DNA from 3 places in the Pleomorphomonas sp. PLEO genome. Region 3 is predicted to be linked to each of the others. Evidence: predicted binding sites of a transcription regulator. Region 3 holds the regulator's gene; each other region holds the start of a gene.
What was found. Region 3 encodes LexA, which represses DNA repair genes until DNA is damaged. Its sites were predicted from a motif close to TGTTCNNNNTGTGTTCNG; they were not measured.
Positions count from the first base shown of each region.

Region 1: AB6N07_RS02410 (YifB family Mg chelatase-like AAA ATPase) is a predicted target of LexA. The motif match lies at 1,316-1,333, and genes of this name have one in related genera.
Region 2: AB6N07_RS12130 (ATP-dependent helicase) is a predicted target of LexA. The motif match lies at 3,747-3,764, and genes of this name have one in related genera.

Region 1 covers NZ_CP166625.1:566,958-573,960, reverse strand. The annotation lists gene AB6N07_RS02415 (MFS transporter) at 1-959, opposite strand, end outside; gene AB6N07_RS02410 (YifB family Mg chelatase-like AAA ATPase) at 1,385-2,920, shown strand; gene AB6N07_RS02405 (ATP-binding protein) at 3,137-5,602, shown strand; gene AB6N07_RS02400 (ABC transporter permease) at 5,797-6,765, opposite strand; gene AB6N07_RS02395 (sugar ABC transporter ATP-binding protein) at 6,793-7,003, opposite strand, start outside.
Region 2 covers NZ_CP166625.1:2,615,207-2,622,209, forward strand. The annotation lists gene AB6N07_RS12120 (bifunctional UDP-sugar hydrolase/5'-nucleotidase) at 1-211, opposite strand, end outside; gene AB6N07_RS12125 (hypothetical protein) at 529-1,110, opposite strand; gene AB6N07_RS12130 (ATP-dependent helicase) at 1,311-3,743, opposite strand; gene AB6N07_RS12135 (hypothetical protein) at 4,039-4,254, shown strand; gene ligA (NAD-dependent DNA ligase LigA) at 4,505-6,661, opposite strand; gene AB6N07_RS12145 (hypothetical protein) at 6,729-7,003, opposite strand, start outside.
Region 3 covers NZ_CP166625.1:3,209,386-3,216,388, forward strand. The annotation lists gene AB6N07_RS14835 (peptidylprolyl isomerase) at 1-91, shown strand, start outside; gene AB6N07_RS14840 (peptidylprolyl isomerase) at 169-636, shown strand; gene AB6N07_RS14845 (anion permease) at 716-1,717, opposite strand; gene AB6N07_RS14850 (DUF47 domain-containing protein) at 1,717-2,358, opposite strand; gene queA (tRNA preQ1(34) S-adenosylmethionine ribosyltransferase-isomerase QueA) at 2,669-3,757, shown strand; gene lexA (transcriptional repressor LexA) at 3,866-4,579, opposite strand; gene AB6N07_RS14865 (response regulator transcription factor) at 4,863-5,519, shown strand; gene AB6N07_RS14870 (sensor histidine kinase) at 5,524-6,897, shown strand; gene AB6N07_RS14875 (MtnX-like HAD-IB family phosphatase) at 6,990-7,003, shown strand, end outside.

The DNA.
Region 1 (7,003 bases), 2.6 Mb from region 3:
CAGGGGCCGGACGCCATGGTGAAAATGCCGAAGAACACCACACCGACGATCATCATCATCACGAAGGTACGGTAGTCGTAGCCGAGGCCCGGCACCGGGGCCGTGGTGGCGGCGCGACCATAGCTCAGCGAGAACGTGGTCATCAGGTAGAACAGCACGTAGGTCGCCAGCATGTAGAACGTGCCGAGGATCAGCGCCCGCCAGTGGTGGCGTACGGCGTCGGCCATCGGTAGCTTGCGCACCTTGCCGGCCTTGACCGTATTCTCGAAGGCGGCGCTTTCAACCAGGCTGAAGCGCACCCAAAGGCCAACGATGACCATGACCGACGAGAACAGGAAGGGGATGCGCCAGCCCCAATCGAGGAAGGCCAGCGACGGTCGCGTCGGATCGTCGGACGGCAGCGCTGCCGAGATGATCAGGAACAAGCCATTGGCGATGATGAAACCGATTGGCGCCCCGAGCTGCGGGAACGTGCCGTAGAAGGCGCGCTTTCCCTTTGGCGCATTCTCGGTGGCCACCAGCGCCGCGCCACTCCACTCGCCGCCAATGGCAAAGCCCTGCGTGAGGCGCATCAGGACCAGCAGAAGAGGCGCAAACCAGCCGACGGAAGCATAGGTCGGCAAGCAGCCGATCAGGAAGGTCGCAATGCCCATGGTCAAAAGGGCGGCCACCAGCGTTACCTTGCGACCGCGCTTGTCGCCAAGGTGCCCGAAGAACACCGCCCCGAGCGGCCGGGCAACCATGGCGGCGCCGAAGATGGCGAAGGAGGAGAGCAGCGCCGTCGTGTCGTTGCCGGCGGGAAAGAACAGGTGCGGAAACACCAGCACCGCGGCCGTGGCATAGACGTAAAAATCGTAGAATTCGACTGTGGTGCCGACGAGACTGGCGAGAATGACGCGCGCGCGCGAATTGCCGGCGCGGACGGCGCCGGGCGGGCCGGCAAGAGTGGTACTGGACATGGCTTTCCGTTCGTCAGAGGCATCCATCCGAAAGGTTGCGACCCTTCGGCGAAAGCGGATGCGAAACAAGGGCGCGGAGCAAAAGCCCTTTCGGGCAGGTTGGTTTGTGCTCCGGTTCTTTGCAGCGTCCGGCATGGCCGATAGGCCAAAGGGACGCCATCGAAAGCGTTGCTATTAGACGAACGTCGTAGTCATGTTAAGCGACAGCGAACGTTTTCCGAAATTTTGTTGCGCATGGCTGCCATGTTCGGACCGAACCGTTCGTCGCAGCTTCGAATCTTGAAAGAAAGCAAATAACAGCTGCCAAATGGCGCTCCCGCGGCCGGTGGAATTAGGCGGAACAGACGGCCTCTGTTTGTTCCCTCCTCGTTCTTGACAGGCGACCGACGCTCCGCTTAGGTTGTAGCGGCTGAGGGGAACGAACAATGGTCGCGCATGTCAGGACCGTTTGCTTTCAAGGTGTCGAGGCGACGCCCGTCGACGTCCAGGTCCACATGGGACCGGGCAGGGTCTTGTTCAATATTGTCGGTCTCGGCGACAAGGCGGTTACTGAAAGCCGTGAGCGGGTTCGCGCCGCGCTGGCTGCCTCCGGCCTTGCCCTGCCGGCCAAACGCATCACTGTCAATCTGGCGCCTGCCGATCTACCCAAGGAGGGCAGCCATTACGACTTGCCCATAGCGCTTGCCTTGATGGCAGCCATGGGAGCGCTGCCTACCGACGCGCTTGCCGAATATGTTGTGCTCGGCGAGCTTTCTCTCGATGGTACCATCGCGCCGGTGGCAGGCGTATTGCCGGCGGCAATCGCCGCCAACTCTGAAGGGCTGGGGCTGATGTGCCCGCGCGCCTCGGGCGCGGAAGCCGCCTGGGCCGACGCCGAAATGCCGATCCTGGCACCCATTAGCCTGATCGCCATCGTCAACCATTTCAAGGGCACGCAAGTGCTGTCACGGCCTGAACCGAAGATAGCCGACGCCATCGTGTCGCTGCCGGATCTCGCCGACGTTAAGGGCCAGGAGAGTGCTCGCCGAGCGCTCGAGGTAACGGCGGCTGGTGGCCATAACCTCTTGATGATAGGTCCTCCCGGCTCCGGCAAATCGATGCTGGCGAGCCGCCTGCCCTCTATCCTGCCGGCGCTGACCCCGCAGGAACTGCTCGAAATCTCGATGATCGCTTCGGTGGCCGGCACCCTCGCCGATGGCCGGCTTTCTGATCGGCGGCCGTTCCGGGCGCCACACCATTCGGCATCAATGGCCGCACTGGTGGGCGGTGGCGTACGGGCAAAGCCCGGCGAGATCTCTCTGGCCCATCGCGGTGTGCTGTTCCTGGACGAGCTGCCGGAATTCAACCCGGCGGTGCTCGACAGCCTGCGCCAGCCGCTTGAAACCGGCGACATTGTGATCGCCCGCGCCAACAACCGCGTCACCTATCCGGCCCGATTCCAGCTTATCGCCGCGATGAACCCCTGCCGCTGCGGCCTCGCCGGCACGCCGGGCCACACCTGCCGACGCGGTCCGGCGTGCGCCTCCGAATATCAGGAGCGCATCTCCGGGCCATTGCTCGACCGCTTCGACCTCACCATCGAAGTGCCGGCCGTATCGGCGTCGGATCTGATCGGCGCGCGGCGAAGCGGTGAGCCGTCTTCGGCGGTCGCAGCCCGCGTCGCAACGGCACGAGCCATCCAGTCCGAGCGCTACGCCGCGCTTGGCCTCGACACCTCGGTTACCAACGCGACGGCGCCAGCGGCGGTGATCGATGGTGTCTCCGAGCCCGACAGCGCCGGCTTGGCGTTGCTGAGGCAGGCAGCCGAACGGTTGTCGTTGTCCGCGCGCGGCTATCACCGTGTGCTGAAGGTGGCCCGCACGCTCGCCGATCTCGACGGTTCGGAGGGGGTTGGTCGTCTGCATATCGGCGAGGCTCTCGCCTACCGCACCGGTCCCGATCGGCGGGCGCGGGCAGCGTGATGGACACATGACAACGAGGCCGGAACGATTGAGCATCCGAGCGTAGGCACAGGCCCGGCTTTATAGCTTGTGGCGGAAATTTCGGAATTTCACCGGACCATCAACTGATTGGCAACCTTGCCGGCCTAGCCTGCGCATGCCCTGTCGAGCGCGGCGGGGCTGGCGCATTCCTCGCTGGGAGCGTCGCTATGACCGCGCCGCACCTTCGGGACGGATATGACCGGCCAACAGCACACTCCGCCCGACGACGCTTCGTCGCCACGCCTGTCTGCCGAGCGGTTGCGGCAGCCGCACCCAGGCTGGCGTCGTGCCCTGTTCCTGACCACAGCTGGGCTTGCACTCACCGCTGCCACCATCACTGTTGTCGCCTCGCTCCTCGCCTCGCCGCCGCTTCTTGCCGGCATTCTCGCGCTTGCCCTTGGCGGCGTGCTGTTCGAGGCCGGCCGCCGTTCCGCCCGCCGTGATTTGGGCCGTCTCTACGATGCCGCTGTCGGCTCGGGTGACGAGGGCGATGGCCTTGGCGATATCGTCATCCGCCGCGACACTGCTGGCCGGATAGTGTCGACCAGCACGGCCACAACCGCGCAGCTCGGCCAACCACCGGGCGCCTTCATCGGCCTCGATTTTTCGACTTTCGCCACCGACCTCGCTGCTGGTGAGCTGTTTGCCGCGTCCGATGTCGTGGCAAACAATGCTCGAACGCCGCGAGCCGACCCCTGGCAGCAGTTGCGCCGCCGCTTGACGACGCTCGCCGCCCTGTCCGGCCAAGGTCTCGTCAAGCAGGGTCCCAGCCACTTATCGGGCGATATCCGTATCGACACGGTCGATGGTCCCCGATGGTTTTCCTTTTCGGAAGCGCCGATCGTCGAGGATGGCAGGGTGACGGGTACCCGCACGCTTGGCCGCGACATCACCGAGCGCAAAGCGATCGAGGCAGCGCTCGAAAAGACGCGCGATGAGGCCGAGGCGGCGAGCGCCGCCAAGAGCCGCTTTCTCGCCGTGGTCAGCCACGAGATCCGTACGCCGCTCAATGGCATTCTCGGCATGACGGCGCTGATGCAGAAAACGACGCTGTCGGCTGAACAGCGCACGTATGCTCGGGCCATCGAAACCTCCGGCGAAGCCCTCCTCACGTTGATTGAAGATCTTCTCGATTTCTCCAAGATCGAAGCCGGGCGGTTGACCCTGCAGACCGAGCCGACCTCGCTGGCGGCCGTTGTCGAGGACCTCGTCGAACTCATGGCGCCGCGTGCCGAGATGAAGGGCATCGAACTTGCCGCCTATATCGATCCGCGGCTTGATCGTCTCGTCCATGCCGATCCAACGCGCGTTCGACAGGTCCTTTTCAATCTCGCCGGCAATGGCATCAAGTTCACCGCGGAGGGTGGCGTCGCCATCGAACTGCAAATGGCGGACGAGGGCGAGGGCAGCATTGGGGTGGCCTTCCTGGTGCGCGACACCGGCATCGGCATTGCCGAGGCTGACCAGCAGCGCATCTTCGGCGAGTTCGAGCAGGCTGATCCCGGTCCGGCCCGCGCCCACGGCGGCACCGGTCTCGGCCTCGCCATTGCTCGCGAGCTGACACGGCTGATGGGGGGCGACATCCGTCTGGTATCGGCCCCCGGCGAAGGGGCGAGCTTCAGCTTCGCCCTGCGCTTCCCGCTGGCCGAGGCGGGAGCGCCGGCCAAGTCTACAATGTCACCACCCATTGCATCCGCCGAAGTGGCAACCGATGCGGAGGATCAGTCTCCGAACGATGCCGTAGGGGCTCGCGCGGCCTTCGCACTTCTCGCGGCGAGTTTTGCGACCAAGGATAGCGCGACGATCCCGGCCCCCACGGCGGCTCCGCCAACCGATCGTCGGTTCGCTGGTCGCCGTATCCTGGTGGTGTCGCATGCCCTTATCGAAGGACCATTCCTGATCCGTCGACTTTTCGATGCCGGTGCCGACGTGACGTTGGCCACCCAGAAGGATATCGAACAGGAAGTGGTCGGCTCCTGGCAACCGGATGCCGTTCTCATCGATGCGGCCGCCGGTGATCCGCTCGCCGTCATCGAACGCATCCGCGCTTTTTCGACGACGCCGGTCGGCGTGTTGATCACCGCGTCCGAGCGGCCGATGCTGCCCGAGCTGCAAGCCGCCGGCTACGGCGCCTATCTGGTCAAACCAGTCAGGGCGCGTTCGCTCTCCGCCGTCATAGAGACGCTGCTCGGTCATGGCCAGTTCGCGGCCGCGGCGGAGCCGATTCAGGACGAACAGGTGGCACCAGCCCATCGGCTGTCGGTCCTGCTTTGCGACGACAACGAGATCAATCTTTTGCTCGGTCGGGCCTTGGTCGAGCGGGCTGGCCATTCCGTCACGCTCGGGGCCGACGGCCAAAAAGCACTGACGGCCACGGCAACCATGCTATCTTCCGGCGGCAGCTTTGACGTGGTGCTGATGGACCTGCACATGCCCGAGATGGACGGCATCGAGGCGGCGCGGCGCATGCGGGCGATGATCGCCGATCGCGGCGGCCGCCAACCGGTGATCGCCGCGTTGACCGCCGATGCGTTGCCGGAAACGCGGGCCCGTTGCGAAGAAGGCCTGTTCGACGCCTGGCTTTCAAAGCCGCTGAGGCCGGCCGACCTCGAGACACTGCTCGAGGCGAGCGCCAGCGGCAATATCGCCCACGCCTCCTGAAAAGAGATCGGGTGACTCGAAAGAAAAAGGAGACGGAACCGTCAGGCTCTGTCTCCTTAAAGCGCTGTTCGATCTGATTGGATCAGATCGGCGCTCCAGTTTCTTGTTTTGGAAGCATCATCTTGCCGATCCTCGTTTCACTCCGGTCCGATGATGCTTGCTATTTCAGGCAACTGTCCGTTTGCGCGCAGGCCTCAACCGCGACGGCGGCGCAACTGATCAGAGTAGACGATCAGGATGATCAGCAGACCGGTGATGATGCGCTGCCAGAACGAATTGACGTTCAGGAGGTTGGCGCCGTTGTTGATGGTGGCGAGAATGAAAGCGCCGATCAGCGGGCCATGCACCGAACCGACGGCGCCGAACAGCGACGTGCCACCGATCACCGACGAAGCGATGGCCTGCAGCTCCCAGCCATCGGCCTGCATGGCATTGCCGACGCCAATACGGGCAGCGAGCAGCAGGCCGACAAAGGCGGCGCAGGTCGAAGACAATGTGTAGGCCAGGTAGACGGTCAGCTTGACGTTAACGCCGGAAAGGCGCGACGCCTCCATGTTGGAGCCGACGGCGAAGATGTAGCGGCCATAGCGGCTGTGGTGGAGGAAAATGTAGGCTGGTATGCCAACCAGGAGAACCATCCAGAACAGGTTCGGCAGCCCGACGAAGTCGTTGCGTGAGAACTCCGTGAAGGTATCGTTGACGATGTTGATGGTGGCGCCGTTGGTAACCAGCAGGCCAATGCCACGCAACGAGGTGAGGGTCGCCAACGTGATGATGAAGGGCGGCAGTCCCATCTGCACGATGCCAAAACCATGGAACATGCCGATGGCAACACCGACGGCCAGCGTGATGATCACCGTCGTCATGATGGAGAAGTCGTGGGTCAGCAGCCAAGCGGCGATGACGGTACAAAAACCCACCACGGCGCCGACGGAGAGGTCGATACCGGTCGTGATGATCACGAAAGTTTCGCCGACGGCCAGAATGGCTATCATCGAACCCTGACGCATCAGGTTCATGATGTTGGCTTCCGTCATGAAGCTCTTGGTCGTCAGGCTGAGGACGATGCACATGCCGAGCAGCAGCCCGATCAGTGTCAGGCCGAACAGCCAGTTGGCGCTGCTTTTGCGGACGACCGCCGCCGTCTTGGTATCCGTGGACATGAATTTCTCCCTGTGAACGCTCCCCGTTCACACACCGATCGCTTCGGACAGAATTTCTTCGTGGCTCGCCGAATGGTAGGCGTGCCGGGCGACGTCTTCACCGCGTCGGAAGACATGCAGCTCGTCGGCGAGCTCGTAGACTTCCGGCAGATAGGACGAGATCAGAATGATTCCGGCTCCTTCGGCGAGCAGGCGGGCAAGCAGACGGTAGATCTCCGCTTTGGTGCCGACATCGACG
Region 2 (7,003 bases), 590 kb from region 3:
TGGCGCTCTTGACGCGGGCAATGCCGCCGAAGCACTCGCCGGCATCGCTTTCCTTGGCCGAGCAGGTGGAGTCGTATTTGTTGATCGGCTCGATGCGCGAGTGAAAGTCGTTGATATGCAGGATGGTGAGCTGGAAGTCGGCCAGTGCCGTGCCGGCCGACAGCGCCAGTGCGCCCGCCGTGAGAATGCCGACGGCAAGTCTATTCGTCATGCTTCTGTCTCCCCATTCACAAGGTGCCCATAGTCTGAGCCGCCTAAGCAATCTTGGCGTGTTCGGGCGGTCGGCTTCAAGCAATAATGCGCAGTTTTGCACGGCTAGTGGTTCGTCTCCGACATTTGCCGAGGTCCGATACATGCTTCGGGACGAGTGTCTGAGCCTGATGCCTGCCTCTATTCAAATGTGAAACTAGCCCTACTCGGATGGGCTTTTATGACGATCCGCTGGTCTTGATCAGCTCCAGGTACCTGGGAGGCCGAAGTTTGTCGGCCCTGAGCATTTCTCGTGAGGCCACCGAGACGCAGACCGCTTCATTCCTTGGCGGGCTTTGTGATCTCATAAGTGCATTTGAAAGCGGCAGCCGCGACACGATAGGTGTCCTTGGTGTCTGAGGGGGTCTGGACGATGGCATCGCCAACCTTGGCCACCATTTCCTCACCCCAAGGCGCAGTGAAATGAAAGTCGCCTTGTTGGTTGGATACGATGAAGTAGTTCATGTCCTGCCCGATCGGGCGGAAGGCCGAGAAGCCTTCGGCGTCCGGCTTGGATTGGGGTTCGCCGTAACGCTTCGGGAACTTTGTTGCCTTGACGAGGTATTGCTCGTTACCGGTTTCGGGGCAATGGTTGCGGACAACCCAGTCGCCTTGTTCCGCGGGCTTTGACTTGGTCTCCACGCCTTCGCCGAGAATCCTGGTGACAACGATCTCACCCACAACGGCGGGGCGTGCGTCGACGGGAAGAGTCTTCTTGGCGATGCCGGCAATGCCTTGGGATTTCGCCTGTTCCATCAAAGCGACCTGATCCGCCACCTGAGTGGTCTCCGCGGCGTGCACAAGGCCCGGCAAGCTGATGGCTGCCAGAACGGCCAGACGAAGCGGATTGATCCCGAGCATTCTGCTCTCCCTAATATAAGTTGATGTTATCGGCTGCGTTTTGCCCGTGAACTGAGCTCCGGGCGAAGACGCGTGAATTGTTGCGCACCCACCAAATGTATTGAAAGTCTGAAAGTTTTATGTCGGCCCAATGGGCTGCGTTGGGGTTCCATCGCACTTATTCGCCGGAACTCCAGACAGAAGCCGATCTCGCTAGCCCGCTATTTACTGCTACGTTCGAGGAAGCTGTCCACAACCCGCTTCTGGCCGGCTTTGTCGAAATCGACGGTGACCTTGTTGCCGTCGACGGCGGAGACCGTGCCGGGGCCGAACTTGACGTGGAACACCCTGTCACTGACCGAGAATTTCGGCGCCCCGTCCACCACCGACTTGGCGATCAGCTCGCCTTCGATCAGCTTGGGTTGGCCACGGCCGTAGGAGGGCTGGGCCGGCGAGGAGAAGCCGCCACGGCTACCACCGGAAGCCTGGCTGCTCGCCTTCTGGGCCTTCTGTGCGCGCTGCCAGCCGGGCGTTTCGTAGTTCGACTGGAAGCGCTCGACGCTGTCGAAGCGCGAGGCGCCGTAGGGATTCTGACGGCCGAATGACGAGCCGTAGCCACCGTAGGCGCTACCGGTTTCCTTGATCTCGACGTGAGCGGCCGGCAATTCGTCGAGGAAGCGCGAGGGGATGGACGACTGCCAGGAGCCGTGGATGCGGCGGTTGGAGGTGAACCAGATTAGGCAGTGTTTCTTGGCGCGCGTCAGGCCGACGTAGGCGAGGCGGCGTTCCTCCTCAAGGCCGGAGCGACCACCCTCGTCGAGGGCGCGCTGGTGTGGGAACAGGCCTTCCTCCCAGCCGGGCAGGAAGACGGTGTCGAACTCCAGACCCTTGGCCGAATGCAGTGTCATGATGGAGACGGCGTCGAGTTCCTCGCCCGAGTCACGGTCCATCACCAGGGAGATGTGTTCGAGGAAGCCTTCCATGCTCTCGAACTCGTCCATGGAGCGGATGAGTTCCTTGAGGTTTTCGAGGCGGCCCGGCGCCTCGGCCGAGCGGTCGTTCTGCCACATGGCGGTGTAGCCGCTCTCATCGAGGATCAATTCGGCGAGCTCGGTGTGCTTCATGGACGGGATGAGGTCGCGCCAGCGGCCGATGTTGTCCAGGAAGTCGCGCAGCGACGTCCGCGTCTTGCCCTTGAATTCCTCGGTGGCGACAAGCTGGTGCGTCGCCTCGGTGAGCGGCACGCCTTCGGCCCGGCCGTAATCGTGCAGCGTGCGGACCGAGGTGTCGCCGATGCCACGGCGCGGCGTGTTGACGATGCGCTCGAAGGCGAGGTCGTCGGCGGGCTGCATGACGATGCGGAAATAGGCCAGCGCGTCGCGGATTTCGGCGCGCTCATAGAAGCGCGGGCCGCCGATGACGCGGTAGGGGATGCCGGAGGTGACGAAGCGGTCTTCGAATTCGCGCATCTGGAAGGAAGCGCGCACCAGGATGGCGATGTCGTTGAGCGGCGTGCCGCCGCGCTGATAGCGTTCGATCTCGTCGCCGATCGAGCGCGCCTCTTCCTCCGAATCCCAAGCGGAGGCGACGAACACCTTGTCCTCGTCGTCGGATTGCGGCAGGTCGGTGAACAGCGTCTTGCCGAGCCGCGCCTCGTTGTGGGCGATGAGATGCGAGGCGGCACCGAGAATGTGGGCGGTGGAGCGATAGTTGCGCTCGAGCCGGATCACCTTGGCGCCGGGGAAGTCGCGCTCATAACGCAGGATGTTGTCCACCTCGGCGCCGCGCCAGCCGTAGATCGATTGGTCGTCGTCGCCGACGCAGCAGATGTTGTGCGAGCCCTGGGCCAGAAGGCGCAGCCAGAGATATTGGACGACGTTGGTATCCTGATACTCGTCGACCAGGATGAACTGGAAGCGCTTGTGGTAATCGGCCAGCACGTCGGGATTCTGGCGCAAGAGCGTCACCGCCTCAAGCAGCAGGTCGCCGAAGTCGACGGCGTTCAGAACCTTGAGGCGCGCCTGATAGGCGGCGTAGAGCTCGCGCCCGCGGCCGTTGACATAGGCGCGCGCCTCGCCCTCGGGGATTTCAGCGGGGCGCAGGCCCTTGTTCTTCCAACCGTCGAGGGCGGAGGCGAACTGGCGGGCTGGCCAGCGCTTTTCGTCGATGCCATCGGCCTGGATCAGTTGCTTGATGAGGCGAAGCTGGTCGTCGGTGTCGAGGATGGTGAAGTTGCTCTTGAGGCCGACCAGTTCGGCGTGCTTGCGCAGCATGCGAACGCCGATGGAGTGGAAGGTGCCAAGCCAGGGCATGCCCTCGACGACGCCGCCGACCAGTTTGCCGACGCGCTCCTTCATCTCGCGGGCCGCTTTGTTGGTGAAGGTTACCGAAAGAATCTGCGAGGGGAAGGCGCGGCGCGTCGCCAGAATATGGGCGATGCGCGTCGTCAGCACGCGCGTCTTGCCGGTGCCGGCACCGGCCAGCACCAGCACGGGGCCGTCCAGCGTTTCGACCGCCTCGCGTTGTTCGGGGTTCATGCCTTGCAGATAGCCGACGGCCCCGCCCGGACGGGCGGCGGCCATGGCGCGGGCGGCAATACCCAGCGAAGGGGAGGCGTCGAAATCGGTGTCGTCGTGATTCTGGGAAGCAGTCATGAGGAGAACAATAAAGCAACAGGGCGCCGGGGGCGAGAGCATCGTAGGCCTGAAGGAGGCCATTCTTCGGGGCGACAGTCTCGGTTAATATCTGGTAATTCGCTTGGTATTTTTCACTAACGTAGCGTATTTTTATGCAACGTATGAGGAAGGCTAGGTGTTTCTTTTCGTGTTTCAGGCTTCTTTGTTGATGTTTTGAGGGGGGTTCTGGTTTTCGTTTACTTGTCCTTCAAGGATTGAGGCTCAAATCGTCTCGTCGGCCGCCAATCAGGCCTTTTCTCAGTGGAGAGAGGACATGACCATGACATCCGATAGGATGCTTTCCGGGATCAAAAGCTATTTCGTAGGAACGCTTGCGGCCAATGCCGGCCGTGCGCTGGCGGCCTATGCGGAGGACGCGGACAACGCGGCCTGGCGGCTTGAGCCCGGCCATTATCTCGATACGGCGGGCGGCCTCGTCGCGGCGACGCCGGAATTGGCATCCCTTGCCATCTCCTGGTCGCGCGGTTGATGGTGTTCTCGGAAACTCGACTGGGGCGGGCGCCTGGGTTAGCACTCTGTGCTTCCGGCGTTTATGAACCTCAGGGTATTGGTCGAGACCGAAGTTCCCGGCCAATACCTTTTCACTTTTCGAGACGCGACTCCGGACGCAAAAACGCGGGGCACAGCCGGAGTTGCTTATGTTCGCTCCGCTCCGGATCTCGAATTCGTAGTCCTCTGTCTGATACCGGCGAGTTTCGGTGCCAGCCTCTTTGAGGCCGCTATAACCCCTTGATCCGCTCCAGCCAGGCGTCCTCGTCGATCACCTCGATGCCGAGTTCGGCGGCTTTGGTCAGCTTGGAACCGGCGCCGGGACCAGCGACCACCAGATCGGTCTTTTTCGATACCGAACCGGCCACCTTGGCGCCCAGCCGCTCGGCGGTGGCCTTGGCCTCGTCGCGCGTCATCTTCTCCAGTGAACCGGTGAAGACCACGGTCTTGCCGACCACCGGACTATTGGTGGCGACAGGCGCTTCAGCGTCGAGAGGCGTGATTTCCTTCAGCAGGGCGTCAATGGCGGCGCGGTTGTGATCCTCGCCGAAGAAATCGGTAAGTGCCTCGACCACCACGGCGCCGACGCCGTCGATGGCGTCGAGTTCGGCCAGCGTTTCCGGATCGCGGGCTGAGGCCTTCCGCATGGCGTCATAGAAATGATCCCACGATCCATAGGCGCGAGCCAAGAGCTTGGCGTTACCTTCGCCGATGTGGCGGATACCTAGGCCAAAGATCAGCCGATGAAGGTCGATCTGACGGCGCGCCTCGATGCTCTCGAACAGGTTCTTGACCGAAGTCGAGCCGAAACCGGGGAAGTTGCCGAGCCGATTGAGGCCGGTCGCCTCGCGCCTTGCCAGGGTGAAGATGTCGACCGGCATGCGGATGGAAAGGTGCTCGTCTTCCAACGCATGGAAGAATTCGATCTGCTTGTCGCCGAGGCCCTCGATGTCGAAGGCGTGGCGCGAGACGAAATGCTTGAGGCTTTCCACCTGTTGCGCCGGACAGATCAGGCCACCGGTGCAGCGGCGCACCGCGTCGACCTTGCCGGTCTTCTCGTTGATCTCCCGGGTGGCGTGGCTGCCGCAACGCGGGCAGACGGTCGGGAAGGCATAGGGCGCCGCCTCGGCCGGCCTCTGCTCGATCAGCACGTCGACCACCTGAGGGATGACGTCACCGGCCCGCTGGATCACCACCGTGTCGCCGACGCGGATGTCGCGGCCGTCGCGCAGCGGTGCGCCGTCCAGGCCGATGCCCTTGATGTAGTCCTCATTGTGCAGCGTGGCGTTGGAGACGACGACGCCGCCCACCGTCACCGGTTCGAGCTTGGCAACCGGCGTCAGCGCGCCGGTGCGGCCGACCTGAATCTCGATGGCCTTGACGGTGGTCGAGGCGCGCTCGGCCGGGAACTTGTGGGCGGTGGCCCAGCGCGGCGAGCGCGAGCGGAAGCCGAGCCGTTCTTGCAGCGCGAGACTGTCGACCTTGTAGACCACGCCGTCGATATCGTAGCCGAGGTCGGCACGCTGGCTCTCGATCAGCCGGTAATGGGCGAAAAGCTCCTCCTCGGAGTGGCAGCGCACCATCAGTGGGTTGACGGGAAAGCCCCAGTCGGCAAAGCGCTTCACCGTGTCGTATTGCGTCTGGGCCAGCGGTTCGGAGAGATCGCCCCAGGCATAGGCGAAGAAGGACAGCGGCCGGCCGGCGGTGACCTTGGCATCGAGCTGGCGCAACGAGCCGGCGGCAGCGTTGCGCGGGTTGGCGAACAGACGGCCGCTGTCGTTCATCATCCGCTCGTTGAGGGCGGCGAAGTCAGCCTTCTTCATGTAAACTTCGCCGCGCACCTCCACCACCTCGGGCGCTCCGGCTGGCAACTCTTCCGGGATTTCCTTGATCGTGCGGACGTTGGCCGTGACGTTCTCGCCCGTCGTGCCGTCGCCGCGCGTCGCCGCCGTGACCAGCCGTCCGCGCTCGTAGCGCAGCGACATTGAGAGGCCATCGATCTTCGGCTCGGCGGTGAACACCGGCGTCTCGCTGGCGCCGAGGAAGTTTCTTACCTGCTTGACGAAATCATGGAGGTCGGCCTCGCTGAACAGGTTGTCGAGCGACAGCATCGGTTTGACGTGGCGGACCTGAGAGAAGGTCTCGGAGACGGGCGCCCCCACCGCGAGAGAGGGCGAATCGGAGCGCACGAGTTCGGGAAAGCGTGCTTCGATCTCGCGGTTGCGGGCACGCAGGGCGTCATAGTCGGCGTCGGAAATCTCCGGTGCGTCGTTGCCGTGATAGAGGCGGTCGTGTCGGGCGATTTCGGCGGCAAGGCGCTGAAGTTCGGCGGCGGCCTCATCCTGCGTGAGGTCGCCTGTGGGGATGGAAGTGGTCTCGGCCGACATCGCGCGTCTCCCGCTGGGCTCGTTCTTGGCTCGGTTAAAGCCGAATATTCAGCCGGCGCGCAAGGTCTCACAAGGCGGCGACAGCCGTCGTCACCATCAGAGCGCCGGCGAAGGCGGCAAGCACCCCGGCGGTGGCCCGGTTGATGACACCGGCGCCGACATAACGCCGGCCGAGGCGACCGATGGCGAGGCCGACAAGCCCCCAGACGGCCGTCGCGAAGGCTATGGCGGCGATCGTGCCGGCCATCAGGGCCGGTGATGGCAAGCCCGGCGGCAGGATGGCGAAGGCGAGGACCAGCGCCTTCGGGTTGATCAGGGTGATGAGGAACACCCGGCGCGTCG
Region 3 (7,003 bases):
CATGGATGTGGTCGACAAGATCAACCGTGGCGAGCCGCCGGCCAACCCGGACAAAATCGTCAAGGCGCGCCTCGCTTCTGCTCCGAACTGACCGATCGAACTTCCCAGCCGACCGTGATAAGAGCACTGCCGGCAAAACAGACCCGAAAGGAGGCCCGCGTGGCCGATATCAAGGATCCCGAGAATACCCTCGTCATGGAAACCACCAAGGGCACCGTCGTCATCGAGATGCGGCCGGACCTTGCACCCAACCATGTCGCCCATATCAAGACGCTGGTGCGCGAGAAGTTCTACGACGGCATCGTCTTCCACCGGGTGATCGAGGGCTTCATGGCTCAGACCGGCTGCCCTCAGGGCACCGGCACCGGCGGTTCGAAGTATCCCGACCTCAAGCAGGAATTCAATGCCGAGCCGCACGTGCGCGGCACGCTGTCCATGGCCCGCGCCATGAACCCGAACTCGGCCAACTCGCAGTTCTTCATCTGCTTCGATGACGCCCGCTTCCTGGACAAGCAGTATACCGTTTGGGGCAAGGTCATTGAGGGCATGGACAACGTCGACAAGATCAAGCGCGGCGAGCCGGTGCGTGATCCCGACAAGATTGTTTCGATCATCGTGGCCGCCGACGCCACCTGATCCTCTCCGCCTGAATTGGGAAAGCCCGCGCGGCCAGTGCCGACGCGGGCTTTTTCATGCGCGAGCGCCGATGATCCTGTCAGACGAACAGGTCGACCAGCCAGTAGGCGCAGGCAGCGATGGCGGCGCCGGCCGGCATGGTGATGATCCAAGCGATGACGATGTTGCCGGCTATCCCCCAGCGGACCGCTGAAACACGCCGCGCTGCACCGACGCCGACGATGGCACCGGTGATCGTATGGGTGGTCGACACCGGTATGCCGAAATGGGTGGCGATGAACAGGGTGATGGCACCACCCGTCTCGGCGCAGAAGCCTTGCATAGGGTTAAGGCGCGTGATCTTCGAGCCCATCGTGTGGACGATGCGCCAGCCCCCCATCAGCGTGCCGAGCGCCATAGCCGATTGGCAGGCGATCACCACCCAGAAGGGCACGTAGAACTCGCCACCAAGATAACCCTGCGAGTAGAGCAACACGGCGATGATGCCCATGGTCTTCTGCGCGTCGTTGCCGCCGTGGCCCAGCGAGTAGAGCGACGCGGAGACGAACTGCAGGTGCCGGAAGGTCTTGTCGACGGCAAACGGCGTGCGCTTCACGAAAGTCCAGGACACCGCCAGCACCAGCATCAGCGCCAGAAAGAAACCCAAGGCCGGAGACACGAAGATGGCGCTGGCCGTCTTAATCAGGCCCGACCAGACGACGGAGCTGAAGCCCGTCTTGGCAAGGCCCGCGCCGACCAGACCACCGACGAGGGCGTGCGAGGATGACGATGGAATGCCGGCGACCCAGGTGACGATGTTCCAGACGATGGCCCCCATCAGTGCCGCGAAGACCACGTGCGGCGTGACGATCGCCGGGTCGATGATGCCCTTGCCTAGCGTCGTCGCTACATTGAGGCCGAAGAACAGAAAGGCGATGAAGTTGAAAAACGCCGCCCAGATTACTGCGTATTGCGGTCTGAGCACGCGTGTCGAGACGATGGTCGCGATCGAATTGGCCGCGTCATGCAGACCATTCAGGAAGTCGAACAGCAGGGCGATGCCGACCAGACCAAAAAGTAGCGGAAGGGCTAGCGTCTCCATCAGACGTTCTCGATCACGATGCCGCTGATTTCCTTGGCAACATCTTCGAAGCGATCAAGTACCTTTTCTAGCTCGCCATAGATCTGGCTACCAATGATGTAACTCATGGCGTTGCCAGTGCCATGGCGACGGTAGAGATCCTTGAGGCCGTTGTCGTGCAGGAAGTCCGAATGGCCCTCGACGCGACTGACCTCCTCCGACAGCGCCGTCAAGCGGGGTGCGTTGGAGCCGACGTTCTTGAGCAACGGTATCGCCTCGGCAACCAATTTCGCCGCCTGGATGATGTCGAGACCCATGTCGCGCATGCCGGGATCGAAGACACGCTGCTCGAACAACAGGATGGTCTTTACCACCCGGTGCATGGTGTCGATGGTGTCGTCCATCGACTGGATCAGGTCCTTGATGTCGTTGCGGTCGAAGGGCGTGATGAAGCTCCGCCGGACGGCAAGCAGAACCTCGCGGGTGATGCCATCGGCCTTGTCCTCGAGCGCTACAATCTCGGCGATGCGTGCGTCGCGGTCGTCTCCGGACAGGAGGGCATTCAGCGAGTGCGAGGCGGTGACGACGGTCTGTGAATGCTGGGCGAACAGATCGAAGAACTGTTCTTCGTGCGGCAGCAGCTTGCGGAACCACTCGAGCATGGTTGGTCCTTGTTTTTTGGACTTTTCGGCTCGCGGTTTATCCGATGAACCCTGTCGGCGCTAGTCGCAGTTCCTGGGAGGTCGGCCTTTTTAGCCGGTTATCCTTGCGGTTCTGCGTCGCGGAATAGACGGCTCAGCATTTTTGCCGATCAACCGGACCGGAGCGTTCTTCGTAGCGGGTCGGATGATCCGTCCGGCGTCGGCGATTTGAGGCCCTCGGTACCAAGGCATTCCCTTCTATGGACATGTTGAGGCGCCGCCGCTGGCGTTGGCCGTTGCCTTTCACGCTCGGTCATGTCTATGCAGAAGAATGCAAGTTTCAGTCTTCGATTTCGAATTGCCACCCGAGCGTATCGCCCTGCGTCCCGCCGTTCCGCGCGACGCGTCCCGCCTGTTGGTGGTGAAGCCCGGCCAAGCCTTGGAGGACAGACACGCCAGCGATCTCGCCGACCTTCTGTCACCGGGAGACGCGCTGGTGTTCAACGACACCAAGGTGATCCCCGCCCAGCTTGAAGGGCGGCGAGATCGCCATGGCGCCGAGCCAGTTCGCTTCTCGGCAACGCTGCATATGCGCGAGGCCCCGGATCGTTGGCGTGCCTTCGTCAAGGGAGCTCGCAAGCTGCGCGCCGGCGACCGCGTGGTGTTTTCCGGCATTGATCCGGCAGCCGATCCCCTTGGCGCTGTCGTGGCGGAGAAAGGCGAGGATGGCGAGATCACGCTGACCTTCGATCGTGCCGGGCCGGACCTCGATGTAGCGCTCATGACGGTCGGTCACATTCCGCTGCCGCCGTATATCGCCGCGCGTCGGGCAGAGGATGAGCACGACCGAGCCGACTACCAGACTGTCTACGCCCGGGAAAATGGCGCGGTCGCCGCGCCGACCGCCGGGCTTCATTTCACGCCGGAGCTCTTCGATCGCCTTGATGGGCGCGGTATCGGCCGGCATTTCGTGACGCTGCATGTCGGCGCCGGTACCTTTCTGCCAATGAAGGTGGACGATACCGAAGACCACAAGATGCATTCCGAGATTGGTCATGTCTCGTCAGAAACCGCCGAGGCGCTAAATGCAGTACGGGCACGCGGGGGCAGGGTGGTCGCCGTCGGCACGACGTCGTTGCGTCTCTTGGAAAGCGCTGCCGGCGAAGATGGCCTCGTTCGACCGTTCGCGGGGGCGACCGACATCTTCATAACGCCCGGCTACCGCTTTCGCGCCGTCGACCTGTTGATGACCAATTTTCATCTGCCCAAGTCGACGCTGTTCATGCTGGTATCGGCCTTCTCCGGTCTCGATACCATGCATGCCGCCTACGCACATGCGATCGCCAGCGGCTACCGCTTCTACTCCTATGGCGATACGTCGCTGCTTTTCCCGTCGGCGAAAAGTCGATTGGCGCAATAGGTCTAACGGTCCTACGGCGCCCAGGTACGCGCCCTCCGCGGGGATGAAAGACAAGCACAGCTTCCCGGGAACCGTCAGCCCGCGTTTCAAGCCGCTTTGAAAAGTGGATTAATAGCGGCGCATCAGCGCCACGAGGCGGCCCTGGATGCGGACCCGGTCAGGGCCGAAGATGCGCGTCTCATAGGCCGGATTGGCGGCCTCAAGGGCGACCGACGCGCCCTTGCGCCGCAGACGCTTCAGCGTCGCTTCCTCATCATCCACCAGCGCCACGATAATATCGCCGGAATCGGCGGTGTCGGACTTCTTGATGACGACGGTGTCGCCATCAAGAATGCCGGCTTCAATCATCGAGTCGCCGCGCACTTCGAGGGCGTAATGCTCTCCACCGGCAATGAGGTCGATCGGCACGTGCAAGATGTGTGACTGGGTCTGGATGGCGGCGATCGGCACACCGGCGGCAATCCGCCCCATGACCGGAACCGGCACGGTGTCGCGGCTATCCAGCGACGGCGCGGCGGCACTTGCCGACGAAGGCTTGCGACCACCGTCGCCTTCGATGACCGCCGGCGCGAAGCCCTTGCGAGCCCGGCCGATGCCCGGCTGCATGGTTTCCGGCAGCTTGATCACTTCCAGTGCGCGTGCCCGATTGGGCAGGCGGCGAATGAAGCCGCGCTCTTCCAGCGCGGTAATCAGACGATGAATGCCGGACTTGGACTTGAGATCCAGCGCATCCTTCATTTCGTCGAAGGACGGCGGCACGCCCGATTCCTTGAGACGCTCATGAATGAACATCAGGAGTTCGAGCTGTTTGCGCGTGAGCATCGTCTGGTCCCCGCTGGTCGGCCGGCGTCGGTTGCGCCGTAGCGCGATTCGGTACAAATCACGAACAGAGTTAACATGTTCCGTGTGTGTTCCGCAATGGGGATTGCCTCCGTAAGGGGGGCTGCGACCGAAAACGCCCCATCCGCCAGTAAGCCCGCTGGACGATCCGGCTGTGGCCGCATAACCTTATCGCGAAAGCCTCCAGCAGGTCAGAGTGGGCAGTGCCATCCAGAGTTGGCAAATGCAATACTGCTCCGACAGCCGTGTGGTGAGAGGTGACAAGCTGCGTATTCTTCTTGTCGAAGACGACCATATTCTCGGCCCGTCGCTTAAGCGCGCGCTCGAAAAGCATGCGTATGGCGTCGACTGGTTCAGCGATGGGGAATCCGGCTTGGCGGCGTGCGAGGACAACGAATATGCCATGGCTGTTCTCGATGTGAACCTCCCGAAGATGAGCGGTTTCGACATCGTGCGCGCCTTGCGCGCCAAGGCCAATCAAACGCCGGTTCTGTTCCTGACCGCGCTCGACAGCGTCAAGCACCGCGTCGAGGGGCTCGACGGTGGCGCGGACGATTATCTCGTCAAGCCGTTTGACCTCGATGAACTCCTGGCCCGCATTCGCGCGCTTACCCGGCGGAGGGAGGGGCGGGCTGTGACACTCCTTGTCTCGGGCGATGTTGAACTTGATCCGGCGGCGCTTGTCGCTCGCCGTGGCGGGGAGACGCTGCATTTGCCGGCCAAGGAGTTCCATCTTCTGCGCCTCCTGATGGAGCGCGCTGGCCGTTACGTCACCAAAACCGACATCGAGTATGCTCTCTACGACGCGGAATCGACAACCGAGAGCAACACGATCGAGGTTACTGTCTATAATCTCCGGCGCAAGCTCGGTTCGTCGTTTATCAAGTCGATCCGGGGCGTTGGCTATATGGTTGAGCGGTGATGTCGTGACGCTCAGCCAGCGCCTGTTCTGGCGCATCCTCCCCACACTGATGGCCACCATCCTGATCGTCGGCGCTCTGGCGTATCGCAGCGCCACGCGTGAAATCGAAAACATCTACGACGCCGAGCTTATCAACGACGCCAATACGCTTTGGATCCTTCTCAAGGGGCACCTTGAGAAGAATGACTTTTCAGTGCCGGCGGAAGTGCCCGACATTGATTTTTCCATGGGTAACCAATTGGCACTCAACCAGGACGCGGACGATTACGCTGATGCGCACGCCTTCCGTTCCTGGAAAGCCGACGCGCTCGCCATGGTCAGCAGCAACGCTTTCCCGGCAAGTGTCCCGAAGTTCGGCGCGGGTTTTGCGGACTACACATTCGCCCGCGAAAAGTGGCGTGTTTATTCTCTGCCGATTGCGCAGACCGGGATCGTCGTCGAGGTTGCCGAAAAGATCGCACTGAGAAAAGGCCTCGTCGGCAATATCCTTCTGGACATAGCCCTGCCGCTTCTGGTGCTGGTGCCGGCGATCGCGTTTTTGACCTGGCTGGTGATCAATAACGGGCTCAGCCATATTCGAGGGCTGGTGAGACAAATTCGTTCGCGAACGCCTGACGATCTGTCGACGTTGGCCATAAACAACATGCCGAGCGATCTCCTACCGCTTGTCCGGTCTCTCAACCAATTCATGCAAAAGCTCGATACCTCGCTGACCTTGGAACGGCGTTTCGCCGACCTCGCCGCTCACCAGTTGCGGACGCCACAGGCCGGCATCAAGCTTCTGTTGCAAATGCTCGAGAAGGCGACGGACGAGGACGAGCGGCAGCAATTGATGAAAGATCTCGTGGCCAGCAACGAGCGGGCCATGCATCTGATCGCTCAGCTCCTGCATCTGGCGCGCGTGAGCCATCAGCCGCTCCGCCTGGAAGCGATCAATCTCTATGAGGTCGCCGCTGCTTCGCTTGCCGATGTTGGCGCCATTCTTGGCAACCGCGGTTTTGAAGTTGAGCTTGCCGGAAGTGAAGTTGCCTCCGTGAACGCCGATCGGCTCCTCTTGCGACTGCTGATCGACAATCTCGTCGATAACGCCATCAAGTATTCACCCGATGGCGGCGAGATCCGCGTTGAAATCGCGCCGGCTGGCGCCTATTGGCGGCTTGTCATCGACGACCGTGGTCCCGGTATCCCTGAGGACCAGAGGAAAGCGGTATTTCTCCAGTTTCATCGGGTGTCGGCCAGTGATCGTGACGGCGCGGGGCTCGGGTTGGCCATTGTTGCCGAGATTGCCAAGCGCCTCGGCATTCAGGTTGGTTTATCCACGCCGACTTGGGGGTATGGCTTGCGGGTCGAACTGATCATGCCGGCGGTCGCCGCGTGACGGTGATAGCCTTCAGTTTGGCTTCATCCTCCCCTCAGGCAGGCCTCATCGAGGGGGCGTAGACGGGTCTCAGATAAGTCTGGGACCATGACATGCTAGCCTTCTG